DNA from 4 places in the Pseudomonas sp. Os17 genome. Region 2 is predicted to be linked to each of the others. Evidence: predicted binding sites of a transcription regulator. Region 2 holds the regulator's gene; each other region holds the start of a gene.

Region 1 (4,335 bases), 1.0 Mb from region 2:
GCTGGTCGCGGCTGACCAGCACCACTTGCTCCATGACGTCGCGGCTGGGTGACTCGGTATCGATCAGGATCACGTCCGGACGCACTGTTTCGACGCGTCCGGGCAGATCGATGGTCAGGCCGGATTCGTCGATCACCTCGAAGCCGGCCTCGCTCAGAGCAGCCTTGAGCCGGCCGACTTTCTTCGCGGTGTCGTTGATCAGCAGGATACGCAGCATGGTGGCGGGCTCCGGTCAGCGCTGGGCGACAAGGGACGGTGAGTCGTTGAGGGCGTGCAGGCGGAAGCTGCGGGCATAGGCGGCAGGCTGTGAACCGTCCCAGACCTTGCCGTCGATCAGTTGGCTGCTGCGCATGTCCTGGCCCCAGGCGGCGATGCCCAGCGCGCCGGCGGCTTCGCGGTACAGCTCCAGCTGTTGCACCTGGCGCGCGACGCCGAGGTAGTCCGGGTCCTCGCGCAGCAGGCCCCAGCGGCGGAACTGGGTCATGAACCACATGCCGTCGGACAGGTAGGGCAGGTTGACGGTGCCGTGCTGGTGAAAGCGCAGGGCATGAGGGTCCTGCCAGCGATTGCCCAGGCCGTCGGCGTAGTCCCCCAGCAGTCGCGGTTCGATGCAGGCCAGCGGGGCATTCAGGTAGTCGGCGGCGCTCAGGAGCAGGGCTGTGCTGCGGCGGTTTTCCGGACTTTGCTCGATGAAGCGGCTGGCTTCTAGGATCGCCATCACCAGGGCGCGGGCGGTGTTGGGGTATTGCTCGACGAAGGCGCGGGTGCAGCCGAGGACCTTTTCCGGGTGGTCGGGCCAGATCGCCTGGCTGGTGGCCAGGGTGAAGCCCAGGTCCTGCTGCACCGCGCTGGCGCTCCACGGCTCGCCGACACAGAAACCGTCGATGCGCCCGGCCTGCAGGTGGGCGACCATCTGCGGCGGCGGCACCACCACGCTGTCGACATCCTGCAGCGGGTGGATGCCCTGGCTGGCCAGCCAGTAGTAGAGCCACATGGCGTGGGTGCCGGTGGGGAAGGTCTGGGCGAAGGTCAGGCGCGCCCGGCTTTGGTGCACGTGGCGGTCGAGTGCTTCAGGGCTGGTCACCTTGAGGGCCTGCAGCTCGCGGGACAGGTTGATGCTCTGGCCGTTCTGGTTCAGGCCCATGAGCACCGCCATGTCGCAGTGGCTGGTCCCGCCGATGCCCAGGTGCACCGCGTAGATCAGGCCGTACAGGCTGTGGGCGGCATCCAGTTCGCCGCTCACCAGCTTGTCCCGCAGGCTGGCCCAGGAGCTCTGGCGCTTGAGGTTCAGGGTCAGTCCGTAGGGCTGGGCGAAGCCCTGGGTGGCGGCGACCACCACCGAGGCGCAATCGGTCAGGGCCATGAAGCCCAGGTCGATGGCGGACTTTTCCGGGGCATCGCTGCCGTTGACCCAGGCCAGCGGGGTGTTTGGGCGTTCAGTCATGACGGGGCACCTTGCATAAAAAAGCGTCGTACCCGCGGGCCGGGCCAAGCCCGCGCAGGTGACGACGCCGTTGTCCTTGAGCCCGGGCCGCCATTGGCTCGGGTTTGATGCGCAAAAGGGGTGCAAGGCATATGCCATTGCCGGGGATTTGCTTGTGCGCCTCGCCTGCAAGCCCCGGGCGCGGCTATAATCGGCGGCCAATTTCGCCGCCAACCGAGTTCATCCCGCCCATGTATACCCTGGCCCGCCAGCTGCTGTTCAAACTCTCCCCGGAAACCTCCCACGATCTGTCCCTGGACCTGATCGGTGCGGGCGGGCGTTTGGGGCTTAACGGTCTGCTGTGCAAGGCGCCGGCCCAGTTGCCGGTCAAGGTCATGGGCCTGGAGTTTGCCAACCCGGTGGGTCTGGCCGCCGGCCTGGACAAGAACGGTGCGGCCATCGACGGCTTTGCCCAGCTGGGTTTCGGTTTTGTCGAGATCGGCACCGTCACCCCGCGTCCGCAGCCGGGCAACCCCAAGCCGCGGATCTTCCGCCTGCCCCAGGCCGAAGCCATCATCAATCGCATGGGCTTCAACAACCTGGGGGTCGATAACCTGCTGTCGCGAGTTGCCGCTTCGTCATACAAGGGCGTGCTGGGGATCAATATCGGCAAGAACTTCGATACCCCGGTGGAGCGGGCGGTGGACGACTACCTGATCTGCCTGGACAAGGTCTACGCCCATGCCAGCTATGTCACGGTCAACGTCAGCTCGCCCAACACGCCGGGGCTGCGCAGCCTGCAATTTGGCGAGTCGCTCAAGCAGCTTTTGGCGGCCCTGAGCCGGCGCCAGCAGGAGCTGGCGGTTATCCACGGCAAGCGGGTGCCGCTGGCGATCAAGATCGCTCCGGACATGAGCGATGAAGAAACCGTGGAAGTGGCCCGGGCCTTGCTGGAAACCGGCATGGATGCGGTGATCGCCACCAACACCACCCTGAGTCGCGAAGGCGTCGAAGGCCTGGAGCATGGTGATGAGGCGGGCGGCCTGTCTGGCGCGCCGGTGCGCGACAAGAGCACCCATACGGTCAAGGTGTTGGCCGCAGAGCTGGCCGGCCGTTTGCCGATCATTGCCGTGGGCGGCATCACCGAAGGCAAGCACGCGGCTGAGAAAATCGCCGCGGGTGCCAGCCTGGTGCAGCTGTATTCGGGCTTCATCTATAAGGGCCCGGCGTTGATTCGCGAGTCGGTGGACGCTATCGCGGCCATGGGCTGAGAGGGCAAGGACGGCAGGCATAAAAAAGGGCTCCTCGAAGGAGCCCCTGGGCCGAAGCCCGCCGCCCGGATGGGGCGTGCGTGGTTAAGTCGTCATCTATTCAAGTTGTAGGTGTCGGAATGTGCCCTGATCAGCCGACAGCGCGAAGTTCGTTGAGTCTGTGGATGCCCGCAGTGCCTGTCATACCGTCCCAGTTGTCGCCGCGTCCTTCGCGCCAGCCGTTGATCCAGGCTTGGCGTACCGACGGTAGAGTAAATGGGCAAAGCTCACGGGACTTGCCATTAACGCCATACTGATATCCGCGTAAAAATGCTCTTTCCAACGGATCACGCTTTAGTCTTCTCATAGGGTGTTTCCCTCACTTGTTGACTGCTTTATGTCCCGTCGACCTTCTTCTGAGGTCGGGCAGAATGTCTCTGCCGTTGGTGCTCGCTGCCGGCGTGGCGAGCTTTGATGTTGACGTCATTGCGGCGTCAACCTGTGGTGAGTTCTAACCAATAGGTCACAGCAAGTGAATGATCGTTTTGTCATAAGGACGTAACGATATTGCTGTCCAGGCCATAAGCCGGGAGTGGTTTTGTCGCCTGTTTGTCAGGCGAAGCCCGCTGTGATCAGCCTCTGACTAGATGATGAGGTTAATGCTTTAGTGAGAATGTCGAACGGTTGCACTCAACTACTATTCGACGAAGGGTCGACTTATGTCATTTTGTTGCCCTGACTTTTTATCTGTCCCGGCCTCAAAGCTCTTTTGCCCTGCAAGAAAGCCTGCCTGCCGGGGTGGGACGGCACAGTTTCGTGCCACACGAGCGCTCTTGAAGAAAAGCGCTTGATTGAAAACCGAGCGGGCGATGCGTTGCCCGTTCACTTATTGCCAAAGGCCCTGGTACTCCCATGTCGGATCGTTACGAACTCTTCCTCACCTGCCCCAAAGGCCTTGAAGGCCTGCTGATCGAGGAAGCCGTCGGGCTTGGCCTTGAGCAAGCGCGTGAGCACACTTCTGCCGTGCGCGGCATGGCCGACATGGAGACGGCCTATCGCCTGTGCCTGTGGTCGCGCCTGGCCAACCGGGTGCTGCTGGTGCTCAAGCGCTTCCCGATGAAGGATGCCGAGGACCTCTACCACGGCGTGCTGGATGTCGACTGGCAGGACCACATGCTGGCTGACGGCACCCTGGCGGTGGAATTCAGCGGCCATGGTTCGGGGATCGACAACACCCACTTCGGCGCCTTGAAGGTCAAGGACGCCATCGTCGACAAACTGCGCACCCCGACCGGCGAGCGTCCTTCGGTGGACAAGCTCAACCCGGACCTGCGCATCCACCTGCGCCTGGATCGCGGCGAAGCCATTCTCTCCCTGGACCTGTCCGGCCACAGCCTGCACCAGCGTGGCTATCGTCTGCAGCAAGGCGCCGCGCCGCTCAAGGAAAACCTGGCGGCGGCGATCCTGATCCGTGCCGGCTGGCCACGTATTGCCGCCCAGGGCGGCGCCCTGGCCGACCCGATGTGCGGTGTCGGCACCTTCCTGGTGGAAGCCGCGATGATCGCCGCCGACATCGCGCCCAACCTCAAGCGCGAGCAGTGGGGCTTCACCGCCTGGCTCGGCCACGTGCCGGCGCTGTGGCGCAAGCTGCATGACGAAGCG
Region 2 (4,335 bases):
ATCTGTACCAGGGCCGCGAAGACAAGCTGGTGGTACTGGACGAGCTTCTTGCCCAACTGGGCCTAAGCTATGAACAGGTCGCCTACCTGGGTGACGACCTGCCCGACCTGCCGGTGATCCGCCGTGTCGGCCTGGGCATGGCGGTGGCCAACGCTGCCAGCTTTGTCCGCGAACACGCCCACGGCATTACTGTTGCCCGCGGCGGCGAAGGTGCCGCACGGGAGTTCTGCGAGCTGATCCTGCGCGCCCAGGATCGCCTTGAAGCAGCCAATGCCGCTTATTTATAGAGCCCTCCCATGCTGAGTAAAAAGATTCGCACCATCCTGATCTTCGGGACCATCGCCCTGCTGTTCGCGGCGGTCGGCTACTGGAACATCAGCCCGGAACGCTTCCTCGACAAGCCAGTGGTGCAGGTCGACGAGAGCGCCATCGACTATTACGCGATCAACGCCCGCAGTGTGCAGTACCTGCCCGACGGCAAACTGCAGTACGAAATGACCTCGGACAAGGTCGAACACATCAAGGCCAGCGAAGTGACAATGCTGACCAAGCCCGACCTGCAGATGTACCGCGGCACCACTTATCCCTGGCACGTCCAGAGCGAGCGCGGCGAAGTCAATCCGGACGGCACCGAGGTCGAGCTGATCGACTCGGTTCGGGTTTCCCGCACCGACGAGCACAACCGCAACCTGCTGATCACCACCAGCCGCATGACAGTATTCCCGCAGAAGCAATATGCGCAGACCGAGCAAGCCGTTAGAATCGACGGCGCCGACGGCGTGACCACTGCCAAGGGAATGAAAGCGTATTTGAAAGACGGCAGGATGAACCTGCTATCGAACGTAAGAGGACAGTATGAGGCTCGTTAAAACCCTCCCTATTTTGCTCAGTCTGGGCGCAGCACTGGGAAGCGTGAGCGCCTGGGCTCTGCCGAACGATAGCCAACAGCCAATCCGCATTCAGGCCGACGACGCCCAGCTGGACGACAAGAACGGCGTGGCCACCTACAAGGGCGATGTGATCATCACCCAGGGCTCGATGAAGATCACCGGCAACACCGTGACCATCACCCGATCCAAGACTGGCGAAATCGATGTCGTGACGTCGGTGGGCAACCTGGCCTACTTCGAGCAGCTGCAGAAGCAGACCGACCCGAAACCGGTCCAGGCCTACGCCGTGACCATCCAGTACCATGCCCAGCAGAACCGCATCGTGCTGATCGACAAGGCCAAGGTCATCAACGACGGCAACACCACCGAAGGCGAGAAAATCGTCTACGACACCGTCAAGCAAGTGGCTAACGCCGGTCGCGCCAACGGCAGCTCGGTCACCGCGCCACGTCCGCGGATCGACATGGTCATCCAGCCGAAAAAGAAAACCGACGAGCAAAAGGCCCAGTAATGGCAACTCTGAAAGCCCAGCACCTGGCCAAGAGCTACAAGAGCCGCCAGGTCGTGCGTGATGTCAGCCTGTCCATCGACAGCGGGCAGATCGTCGGCCTGCTCGGCCCCAACGGCGCCGGCAAGACCACCTGCTTCTACATGATCGTCGGTCTGGTCCAGGCTGATCAGGGCCGCGTCCTGATCGACGACCTGGATGTCAGCCACCAACCGATGCACGGTCGCGCCCGCGCCGGTATCGGCTATCTGCCTCAGGAAGCCTCGATCTTTCGCAAGCTGTCGGTCGCAGACAACATCATGGCCATCCTCGAGACCCGCAAGGAGCTCGACAAGGCCGGCCGCCGCCAGGAGCTGGAAAGCCTGCTGCAGGAATTCCACATCAACCACATCCGCGACAATCTCGGCATGAGCCTGTCCGGTGGCGAGCGCCGCCGCGTGGAAATCGCCCGGGCGCTGGCGACCGCACCCAAGTTCATCCTGCTGGACGAACCCTTCGCCGGTGTCGACCCGATCTCGGTCGGCGATATCAAGCAGATCATCCATCACCTGAAGGCCAAAGGCATCGGTGTACTGATCACTGACCACAACGTCCGGGAAACCCTGGACATCTGTGAGACTGCCTATATCGTCAATGACGGGCAACTGATCGCCGAGGGCGACTCCGAGACCATCCTGGCCAACGAACTGGTCAAGGAAGTCTATCTGGGCCATGAGTTCCGCCTGTAACGGCTGAGGTGTCGGGCCAGACGCCAGAGCGCCGCAAACGATAAATCCCCACAAACTTTATTGTTACAGCGCTCTAGGCAAACACTTCAGTTTCAGGCATATAATTTGCTTATGTTTGGCGCTTCGGCGCCCTGTAGTGGATGGCGCATGTGCGCCGGCAAATAAGGTGTTAAGCCCCTGCCATGAAACCATCGCTAGTCCTGAGAATGGGCCAGCAGCTGACGATGACACCGCAGCTGCAACAGGCCATCCGCCTGCTCCAATTGTCGACCCTGGACCTGCAACAGGAAATCCAGGAAGCCCTGGAGTCCAATCCGATGCTCGAACGCCAGGAAGACGGCGACGACTTCGACAACAGCGACCCCCTGGCCGACAACACCGAGTCCAAACCCAATACCGAAATCCAGGAACCCTCCTACCAGGAAACCGCCCCCACGGTGGACAACCTCGAGGAAGGCGAATGGAACGAACGCATCCCCAACGAGTTGCCGGTGGATACCGCCTGGGAAGACGTCTACCAGACCAGCGCCAGCAGCCTGCCCAGCAGCGATGACGACGAGTGGGACTTCACCACTCGCACATCGGCCGGAGAAAGCCTGCAGAGCCACCTGCTCTGGCAACTGAACCTGGCCCCGATGTCGGACACCGATCGCCTGATCGCCGTGACCCTGATCGATTGCATCAACAATCAGGGCTACCTGGACGAAACCCTTGAGGAGATCCTCGAGGCCTTCGATCCGGAGCTGGACATCGAGCTGGACGAGATCGAAGCCGTCCTGCATCGCATCCAGCAATTCGAACCTGCCGGCATCGGCGCACGCAATCTGGGCGAATGCCTGCTCCTGCAGTTGCGCCAGCTGCCGGCGAAAACTCCCTGGCTGAGCGAGGCCCAGCGCCTGGTCAGCGATTACATCGACCTCCTGGGCAGTCGCGACTACAGCCAGTTGATGCGTCGCATGAAGCTCAAGGAAGACGAACTGCGCCAGGTCATCGAACTGGTGCAAAGTCTCAACCCGCGTCCCGGCTCGCAGATCGAATCCAGCGAAGCCGAGTACGTGGTTCCGGACGTCATCGTGCGCAAGGACAACGAGCGCTGGTTGGTGGAGCTGAACCAGGAATCCGTGCCACGCCTGCGGGTCAACGCACAGTACGCCGGTTTTGTTCGCCGCGCCGACACCAGCGCCGACAACACCTTCATGCGCAATCAGTTGCAGGAAGCCCGCTGGTTCATCAAGAGCCTGCAGAGCCGCAACGAAACCCTGATGAAAGTGGCCACCCAGATCGTCGAGCACCAACGGGGCTTCCTCGAATATGGCGACGAAGCCATGAAACCCCTGGTTCTGCATGACATTGCCGAAGCGGTCGGCATGCACGAATCAACGATTTCCCGGGTGACCACGCAAAAATTCATGCATACCCCCCGGGGCATATATGAACTGAAATACTTTTTCTCCAGCCACGTCAGCACCTCGGAAGGCGGCGAATGCTCGTCCACGGCAATCCGCGCGATCATCAAAAAACTGGTGGCTGCGGAAAATCAGAAAAAGCCGTTGAGTGACAGCAAGATCGCTGGTTTACTGGAGGCACAAGGCATTCAGGTAGCCCGCCGGACCGTCGCCAAGTACCGCGAATCCCTTGGGATCGCGCCTTCCAGCGAACGGAAGCGGTTGATGTAACCGCCGGGCCGGCCACAGCGTTTCGGAGTGTGCCTGCAAGCTGGCTGAGCCAGCTGGTTGCAGGCATGGTCTAGGTGGCAGGCACCTCAGCCTGCCGCGTTATGCACTGGCAACGAAGGAGAAGCTGTATGCAAGTCAACATCAGTGGACACCAACTCGAAGTGACTGAACCTCTGCGCGCTTACATCGGCGAAAAACTCGACCGGCTGGAGCGGCATTTCGACAAGATTACCAATGTGCAGGTCACCATGGCCGTCGAGAAACTGAAGCAGAAAATCGAAGCCACCCTGCACATCCACGGTGGGGAGGTCGTCGCCAATGCAGAACATGACGATATGTATGCCGCAATCGACCTGCTCACGGACAAGCTTGACCGCCAACTGAAAAAGCATAAGGAAAAGCAACTCCACCTTCTCCAAGGCACACAGGGTCGCTAACACTCCCCTCCCATGATCCGACTTGAAAGCATCCTGACCCCCGGCCGTTCCCTGGTGAACGTGCCGGGCGGCAGTAAAAAACGCGCCCTCGAACAA
Region 3 (4,335 bases), 1.6 Mb from region 2:
CTGGCCCGATCCCCACGCGAACCTGCCTGCGGGCGTGGAGCTTGAAGACACCGGACGCCCCGCTCCCTCCAGCCTGATTCCCTTCCCCGACGGGCGCCGGGTGCTGCTGGTGAGCGCCGACGGTATCTTCGTTCTGGCTGCCGAGGGCGCCACCCGCCTGCTGCGCAGCCTTGAGGATATCCAGCAGGACCTGGCCGAAGGCGTCGCCTCCGAGGACCTGAGCATTGGCCTGTGCATGGAACATGGCGCGGTGTCGCCCGACGGCCAATGGATCGCCGTGGGCGAACAATGCGGCATGCACCTGGTGTTCGATGCCCAGTTGCAGCGGGTCGCGCAGATCGGCCCCGCCAGCGAGTACCCGCACTTCGCGCACTTCAACTCACGCGGCGATAGCCTGCTGCTCAACGCCTGCCACTTCTATGGCGGCGCCAGCCTGGGGGTGGCGGTGGCCGACCTGCCGGGGCTGAGCACCGACTTCTACAGCGACGACCCGCGCACCCCAGTGCTGGAGGAAGGCGCCCGGGTATACGCCGCAGCTTCACGGGGCGACGAGTTCATCATCGGCGACGCCTACGGCTACCTGCGGGCTTTCAGTGAAACCGGCGAGCAGCGCTGGCAGCACTACATCGGCTCGACCCTCACCGCCATGGACATCAGCCCCGATGGCAAGACCCTGGTGGCCGCGACCTATGCCGGAATCATCGTCAAGATCGCCCTGGAGGGCGGGCGCCCGGACTGGCAGATCGGCACCGGCGAACACCATGAACTGCGGCGCTGGCTGTTCTGGAAGGACTTCGCCAAGCCCCTGCTGTGGTAAGGCGGCGTTAAACCGGCGGGCGCGAGAAACTCACCTGCATCTGCAGGTGATCCGCGTCGTCGATTGCCCGCAGGTACTCCTCCACGCTGACCTCGCCGGCACTGGACCGGGCGCCCGCTGCCGGTACATGGCCGGCCAGCAGCTTGTGCACCACCGCCACTGCCGCGCAGCTGGGGATCTCCGGGCCGTGGTCGTGGGTCGCGGTCAGCTGGGCGTTCATCGTCAGGGGCTGGCCATCCAGCCCCAGGCCATGGACGTCGACATACAGGGCGCTGAGGCCGTCGCCAAAACCTTCGAACCAGGTGCCGCAGCGATGCAGGCGCGCCGCCCAGGGCGCCGGGTCGCGCACCAGCCCGAGCTTCACGGCCTGAGCCAGCAAGGCGTTGGCCAGCCCGGCGACCTTCAGCCCGGCACCGGCCTTGAAGCTCAGGGTGTGGGCGCCGTAACGCTCGGCGAACAAGTCCAGGTCCGGCACATCGACATTGGCCACCAGGCGCCTGCCCAGTCCCGGCAACTTGCGCAGGGTCAGGCCCTGCCAGCCGATCACCGGGTGCGGCCGGCCATCCTTGAGTTGCAGGATCGGCCGACCGGCATAGGCCAGCACGCCCTGGATGGTGGACAGGCCGGGCATTTTCGCCGAGGAGGAAATGCCGTGCTCGATGCGCTCGATGCGGGAAAAATGCCCGCGATGCTCATCGATGATCGCCGCCGACAGGGTCGGCACCGAGCTGCAACCGCTGAGCACCGTCACCCCGGCGGCTCGGGCCGCCTCATCCAGCGTGCCAATGCCGCGCACGAACTGGCGGCAGTCGGCCAGGTCGCAGTAGTTGACCCCGGCCTCGATGCAGCCCTGGGCCACCGCGTAGGACTGGCCCTGGAACGGCCCTCCGGTGTGGATCACCCAATGCACGTCCAGGGCCTTGAGCGCCGGCGCCCACTGCGGGCCCATGGCATCGCCGCACCAACCTTCACAGGGCTGTCCACCCTCGGCTTGCAGCGCCTGAACCTTGGCCGCGAGCTTGCGTGGGTCGCGCCCGGAAATCAGCAGATGCACCCCGGGCGTACGGATCAGATAGCGGCAGACGATGCTGCCGAAATTGCCATAACCACCGACCACCAACACCCTGAGCGTCATTACCTGCATCCTTGAACCAAGCCATTGCGCAGCTGCCAAGCTGCCATTCGAGGCGCGGCAGCTTGGTTGATTTGCCAGCGCTCGACAAGTACCCGAACAACGCCAATCCGCGCCTGAAGCCCCCTCGGCAGGCATCCGTAATATTCAGTTGGAAAAAAATTGCCAATGCCGGTCCGGCATAATGCTATGCAAATTCCTCATCAACTACGGCCTTGCAGCGTGATAGCCTCGTCCTGCTATGTCGGCCTCGCATAACAAACCTGCCGGTTCGCGCAACCGAGCGGGATAAAGACGCCTTGCTACCCACCTTGTTTCATCTTCATCTGCCCAACTAACGTTTCGCTGCGAGCCGCTCTTTCCCCGGCTCGCCAAGGGAACTGATTGCAAAATTTGACTCGACCTCAAGGTCGATCTCTCGATCCTATCTCGGAGCTGTTATGTCCAGGCTTTCCCATCAAGATTTGCGCCGCGGTTTCCGTGAACTGATCGCCTCCTCGTCCTGCTACCACACCGCTTCCGTGTTTGACCCGATGTCCGCCCGCATCGCCGCCGACCTGGGTTTTGAAGTGGGCATCCTCGGAGGCTCCGTGGCCTCGCTGCAGGTTCTGGCAGCCCCCGACTTCGCCCTGATCACCCTCAGCGAATTCGCCGAGCAGGCCACCCGAATCGGCCGCGTGGCCCAGCTGCCGGTGATCGCCGACGCCGACCACGGCTACGGCAACGCGCTGAACGTGATGCGCACCGTGGTGGAACTGGAACGGGCCGGCATCGCCGCGCTGACCATCGAAGACACCCTGCTGCCGGCGCAGTTCGGGCGCAAATCCACCGACCTGATTTCCGTGGCCGAAGGCGTCGGCAAGATCCGCGCCGCCCTGGAAGCCCGGGTCGACACCGAGCTGGCGATCATCGCCCGGACCAACGCCGGCATCCTCCCGGTGCAGGAAATCATCAGCCGTACCCAGCAGTACCAGCGCGCGGGCGCCGACGCCATCTGCATGGTCGGCATCCGCGATTTCGAGCAACTGGAACAGATCTCCGAGCACCTGAGCGTACCGCTGATGCTGGTGACCTACGGCAACCCGGCACTGCGCGACGATGCACGCCTGGCCGAGCTGGGGGTGAAAATCGCGGTGGACGGCCACGCCGCCTACTTCGCCGCGATCAAGGCCACCTACGACTGCCTGCGCGAGCAGCGGCAGATCTTCACCCAGGCCTCGGACCTGAGTGCCACCGAGCTGGCCCATACCTACACCCAGCCCGAGGACTACATCGTCTGGGCCAAGGAGTTCATGAGCGTCAAGGAGTAACACCGGCGATTGGCCGGGGTGAGGCGCAACGCCTCAACCCTGGGCCGATTTCAACGCGCCTTCCACGCAGTCGAGGATCTGCCCGATGGTCCAGGGCTTGCGGATGAAGGTCACCGGATAGCGCACCCCGGAACTCTCGGGGGTCTCGAAACCCGACATCACCACGATCGGCAGCGACGGCCAGCGTTCCGCGCACAGGTTGCTCAGGCTGGCGCCATTGAGCGTGCCGGGCATGCTGATATCGGTCAGCATCAGGATCACGTGCGCAGCATGCGCCTGCAGAAAGTCCCAGGCTCGATCGGCGCTGTCCATGGCCTGGGTGGCAAATCCCTCGTCCTGCAGAATCTCGCACAGGAACTCCAGCACCGTCGGTTCGTCCTCCACCACCAGGATCAAGCGAGAGGTGGCGTCGGGGCTGACGGACGAGGCTGGGCACATGGGGCTGACACTCCCTGGAAGGTTGAGAATTGCGCGGACAGGACCGCTGACAAGAGTTATGAGCGGCGGTGCGAGGATAAATTCACTCCTGATGCGTGCGCCGTGATTTTTTCGGACAGGTCCGAGCGGGGCCGCGATAATGCAGGCCCGATAACAACGCAACCACAAAGAGCGGTCACCCATGGAGTTCGATCCCCAATACCTGGCCCGGGCCCGGCATCTGGTGGTGTTCACCGGCGCCGGAGTCTCGGCGGAAAGTGGCATCCCGACCTTTCGCGACGCCCTGAGCGGCCTCTGGGAGCAGTTCGACCCGGCACAGCTGGCCACGCCACAGGCCTTCCGTGCCGACCCGGCGCTGGTCTGGGGCTGGTATGAAGGGCGGCGCCTGAAAGTGCTCGAAGCCCAACCCAACCCGGCGCACCTGGCCATAGCCGAACTGGCGCGACGGGTGCCGCGCCTGACCCTGATCACCCAGAACGTCGACGACCTGCACGAGCGCGCCGGCAGCCCTTCGGTGCTGCACCTGCATGGCAGCCTGCACACGCCGATCTGCTTTGCCTGCCAGCGCCCGTGGCGCGGCGAACCGGCCGCCCCGGTGCTCGCGGAACACGGCAGCCGCCTGGAGCCACCGCGCTGCA
Region 4 (4,335 bases), 1.3 Mb from region 2:
GGCTTCTTGGGCGGATCGGCGACCACATTGGCCTCGACTTCCTGCACTTTGCCGCCACGGGCCAGGAACTCTTCCATGGCACGCGCCAGTGCATCACGCTCCTTGTTCTTGGCTTCGACACTCGGCAGCTCGTCTACCGAAACGGCAGCCTTGGCCTTGCCTTTGGCGGTCGGAGCAGGAACATCACTGCCATCGTCTTCCACCACATCGTCGGCGGCCGCTTCAAGACCTTCTTCGGTATCGTCTTCGTCACCTACTTCGAGGTCGTCGTTTTCCAGATCATCGTCGCTCATGTTCTACCTCATGACTTGCGAAAAGCAGATTAGTTATAGCCCAGCTGCGCCGACTGTCGAAGGCCGCCGGAAAAAAATCAACGTCCACTGATACTCAGCGGCTTATGCCCTATCACCCTGCAGGGTGGCAAGGACTTTGCGAGCACCGCCATGATCGCGATGCTCGCCCAGATAAACACCTTGCCAGGTGCCTAGCGCCAAGCGTCCCGCCGCTACCGGCAAAGTCAGCTGACAGCCTAGCAAACTGGCCTTGAAGTGCGCCGGAAGGTCGTCTTCGCCTTCGTCGTTATGTTCGTACCCGGCCATGCCTTGAGGCACCAGGGTGTTGAAGAAACGTTCGAAGTCACGCCGGACCGCCGGATCGGCGTTCTCGTTGATGGTCAACGAGGCCGAGGTATGTTGCAGCCATAAATGCAGCAGACCAACCCGACACGCCCTCAACTCGGGCAGGCCGGCGAGCAACTCGTCCGTCACCAGGTGAAAGCCCCGGGGCCTGGCCCGCAAGGTAATCAGGGTCTGCTGCCACATACCGATCTCCACGCTTCGGCGCGCATTCTAGCGCGCTCAGTGAAAAAACAAAGCGCCGAATAATCCTGCTTTAGTGTAAGCATTTGTCCTGCTGGAAATCGCCACGGCAAACACGCCAATGCTTGTCAGAAAATCCTTTCAGCCATTTTTCAATGACAAACGTCAGGCAAAAAAATGCCCGGCCGGAGCCGGGCTTTTTTCCCCACGCGATTACAGGTTGTAACCACGCTCGTTGTGTTGCGCCAGGTCGAGGCCGACCGCTTCTTCTTCCTCGGTGACACGCAGCCCCATGACCGCATCCAGGACCTTGAGGATGATGAAGGTGACGATCGCGGTGTAGATCACGGTGAAGCCGACGCCCTTGGCCTGGATCCAGACCTGTGCCGCGATATCGGTGACGGTGCCGAAGCCGCCCAGGGACGGTGCAGCGAACACGCCGGTGAGGATCGCCCCGAGAATACCGCCGATGCCGTGAACGCCGAAGGCATCCAGGGAGTCGTCATAACCCAGCTTGCGCTTGAGGCTGGTGGCGCAGAAGAAGCACACCACACCTGCCGCCAGGCCAATGATCAGCGCACCCATCGGGCCCACGGTACCGGCGGCCGGAGTGATGGCGACCAGGCCGGCCACCACGCCCGAAGCGATGCCCAGCGCGCTTGGCTTGCCGTGGGTCATCCACTCGGCAAACATCCAGCCCAGGGCGGCGGCAGCCGTTGCGATCTGCGTGACCAGCATGGCCATGCCGGCGGTGCCGTTGGCAGCCGCCGCGGAACCGGCGTTGAAACCGAACCAGCCGACCCACAGCATGGCCGCGCCCATCAGGGTGTAGCCCAGGTTATGCGGCGCCATGGGCGTGGTCGGGAAGCCTTTGCGCTTGCCCAGCACCAGGCAGGCCACCAGCCCGGCGATACCGGCGTTGATGTGGACCACAGTGCCGCCGGCGAAGTCCAGCACGCCCCAGTCGCCCAGCAGAGAACCCGGACCGCTCCAGACCATGTGGGCAATTGGCGCGTACACCAGGGTGAACCAGACGCCCATGAAGATCAGCATCGCGGAGAACTTCATCCGCTCGGCGAAGGCACCGACGATCAGTGCCGGAGTGATGATGGCGAAGGTCATCTGGAAGGTGACGAACACCGCCTCGGGGAACAACGCCGCCGGGCCGGTCAGGCTGGCCGGGGTGACACCCGCCAGGAAGGCCTTGGACAAGCCGCCCACGAAGGAATTGAGATTGACGACGCCAGCTTCCATCCCGGTGGTATCGAACGCCATGCTGTAGCCATAGATGAACCACAGGACAGTGACCAGACCGGTGATGGCGAAGCACTGCATCATCACGGAAAGAATGTTTTTCGAACGCACCATGCCGCCGTAGAACAGCGCCAGCCCGGGGATGGTCATGAACAGCACCAGGGCCGTGGAGGTCAGCATCCACGCGGTGTCGCCGGAGTTAAGCACTGGAGGGGGCACCGGATCTGCCGCCAAGGCCAGGCCAGGCATTACGAGGGACAACAGGGCTCCTAGCCCTGCGAATTTACGCAGAGTCATATTGTTTTCTCCTGGGGCGTTGGGTTTGGCGGCTTAGATGGCGTCGGTATCGGTTTCGCCGGTACGGATGCGAATAGCCTGTTCCAGATTGACCACGAAGATCTTGCCGTCACCGATCTTGCCGGTGTTGGCGGCCTTGGTTATCGCCTCGATAACCCGGTCAAGATCCTTGTCGTCAATGGCGACATCGATCTTCACCTTGGGCAGAAAATCCACCACGTACTCCGCACCGCGATACAGCTCGGTGTGACCTTTCTGCCGGCCGAAGCCTTTGACCTCAGTAACGGTAATGCCCTGCACGCCGATTTCGGACAGCGACTCGCGCACGTCGTCCAACTTGAACGGCTTGATGATGGCAGTGACTAGCTTCATGAAACTCTCTCCCGAATTGGTGGACTTGCCCCAGGAAAACAAACCCGACTCAAGTCTAAGCGCAGTGCCTGGCTTTGTAACGCATCGTCGGCCTTACTCAGCCAGACCGACGCCAGCTAACCGCTCCTGACGAAACACCCCCCGCGCAGGCTGCCGCACTGCATTCGTCACAGCGACTGCATCAGTGCATGGGTCACCAGGGTCTAAGCAGAAAGCTTGCCAGCTCGGGAAAATTCAGTGATTTCAGTCCTTTGCCTGGCGCTGGCGGCGAATACCGGAAAACCGGGCCCGGCATACGCACAAAAACAGTGCGTCGGCGCCCGGCCGGATGCGCGAAAAACGTGCAACCCAGGCTCGCCTGGAGCGCTGTTGCTGCGTGATACACTGCGGGCCGACTGCAATTCAGGACTCTCCCATGCTCGCGCCCAAAGACCTTCTCGATGCCCTGAGCGGCCACGCCTCGCGTTTGCTCAGCGGTGACACGCCCCTGCCCCGCAACGAAATCGAAAGCCAACTCAAGGCCCTGCTGCAAAGCGGCTTCAGCAAGCTCGACCTGGTCAGCCGGGAAGAATTCGACAGCCAGATGGTGGTCCTGGCCCGCACCCGCGCGCGCCTGGAAAGCCTCGAAGCCAAAGTGGCGGAACTGGAAGCGCGGCTGAATCCGGCACAAGACTGAGCTGAACCGCCGGTTCGCCGGCAAGCCGGCTCCTGCAGCCCCGTGCGGCAGGCGCCGACTGGCCAACCAAGGCCGCAACGCCGGCGACATATCCTGTGCCCATTCAGGCAGCTCTGCCGCCACCCCCCTCATCTATCCTTGCAGCAGCCCCGCAGGAAGCGGTTCCGCTGTCTCAAGGAAGAACTCCCCATGTCCCTGGCGATCATTCACAGCCGTGCCCAGGTCGGCGTGCAGGCACCGGCGGTCAGCGTTGAAGTGCACCTGGCCAATGGCTTGCCAAGCCTGACCCTGGTGGGCCTGCCGGAAGCTGCAGTCAAGGAAAGCAAGGACCGGGTGCGCAGCGCCATTCTCAACGCCGGGTTCGATTTCCCCGCGCGCCGCATCACCCTCAACCTGGCTCCGGCGGACCTGCCCAAGGATGGCGGGCGCTTCGACCTGGCCATCGCCCTGGGCATCCTCGCCGCCAGCGTGCAAGTACCGGCGCAGGCCCTGGACAACATCGAATGCCTGGGGGAACTGGCGCTGTCCGGAGCAGTAAGGGCGGTGCGCGGCGTACTCCCTGCCGCACTGGCGGCGCGCGACGCCGGACGCACCCTGCTGGTGCCCCGCGCCAATGCCGAAGAAGCCTGCCTGGCCAGTGGCCTGGAGGTGATCGCGGTCGAGCATCTGCTGCAAGCCGTGGCCCATCTCAACGGCCAGGCACCGATAGCGCCTTACATCAGCGACGGCCTGACACAGAGCCACTCCCCCTACCCCGATCTTCGCGAAGTACAGGGCCAGCTCGCCGCCAAGCGCGCCTTGCTGATCGCCGCGGCCGGTGCCCACAACCTGCTGTTCAGCGGCCCGCCAGGCACCGGCAAGACCCTGCTGGCCAGCCGCCTGCCCGGCCTGTTGCCCCCCTTGCAGGAGGACGAGGCC

What was found. Region 2 encodes sigma-54, which starts transcription at its own class of promoters, with help from an activator protein. Its sites were predicted from a motif close to ANTGGCATNNANNTTGCTNT; they were not measured.
Region 1: POS17_RS09365 (CmpA/NrtA family ABC transporter substrate-binding protein) is a predicted target of sigma-54. The motif match lies at 1,564-1,583, and genes of this name have one in related genera.
Region 3: POS17_RS12135 (saccharopine dehydrogenase family protein) is a predicted target of sigma-54. The motif match lies at 2,100-2,119, and genes of this name have one in related genera.
Region 4: glnK (P-II family nitrogen regulator) is a predicted target of sigma-54. The motif match lies at 2,946-2,965, and genes of this name have one in related genera.

The regions. Positions count from the first base shown of each region.
Region 1 covers NZ_AP014627.1:2,066,017-2,070,351, forward strand. Annotated here, with positions in the region: gene POS17_RS09360 (ANTAR domain-containing response regulator) at 1-217, opposite strand, end outside; gene POS17_RS09365 (CmpA/NrtA family ABC transporter substrate-binding protein) at 233-1,444, opposite strand; gene POS17_RS09370 (quinone-dependent dihydroorotate dehydrogenase) at 1,675-2,694, shown strand; gene rmf (ribosome modulation factor) at 2,825-3,040, opposite strand; gene rlmKL (bifunctional 23S rRNA (guanine(2069)-N(7))-methyltransferase RlmK/23S rRNA (guanine(2445)-N(2))-methyltransferase RlmL) at 3,586-4,335, shown strand, end outside.
Region 2 covers NZ_AP014627.1:1,036,937-1,041,271, reverse strand. Annotated here, with positions in the region: gene POS17_RS04615 (KdsC family phosphatase) at 1-287, shown strand, start outside; gene lptC (LPS export ABC transporter periplasmic protein LptC) at 297-869, shown strand; gene lptA (lipopolysaccharide transport periplasmic protein LptA) at 856-1,401, shown strand; gene lptB (LPS export ABC transporter ATP-binding protein) at 1,401-2,126, shown strand; gene POS17_RS04595 (RNA polymerase factor sigma-54) at 2,309-3,802, shown strand; gene hpf (ribosome hibernation-promoting factor, HPF/YfiA family) at 3,931-4,239, shown strand; gene ptsN (PTS IIA-like nitrogen regulatory protein PtsN) at 4,252-4,335, shown strand, end outside.
Region 3 covers NZ_AP014627.1:2,679,367-2,683,701, reverse strand. Annotated here, with positions in the region: gene POS17_RS12140 (YncE family protein) at 1-817, shown strand, start outside; gene POS17_RS12135 (saccharopine dehydrogenase family protein) at 825-1,952, opposite strand; gene POS17_RS12130 (isocitrate lyase/PEP mutase family protein) at 2,390-3,259, shown strand; gene POS17_RS12125 (response regulator) at 3,293-3,697, opposite strand; gene POS17_RS12120 (SIR2 family NAD-dependent protein deacylase) at 3,879-4,335, shown strand, end outside.
Region 4 covers NZ_AP014627.1:6,644,319-6,648,653, forward strand. Annotated here, with positions in the region: gene sutA (transcriptional regulator SutA) at 1-293, opposite strand, end outside; gene POS17_RS29545 (secondary thiamine-phosphate synthase enzyme YjbQ) at 396-821, opposite strand; gene POS17_RS29550 (ammonium transporter) at 1,032-2,369, opposite strand; gene glnK (P-II family nitrogen regulator) at 2,403-2,741, opposite strand; gene POS17_RS29560 (accessory factor UbiK family protein) at 3,157-3,417, shown strand; gene POS17_RS29565 (YifB family Mg chelatase-like AAA ATPase) at 3,607-4,335, shown strand, end outside.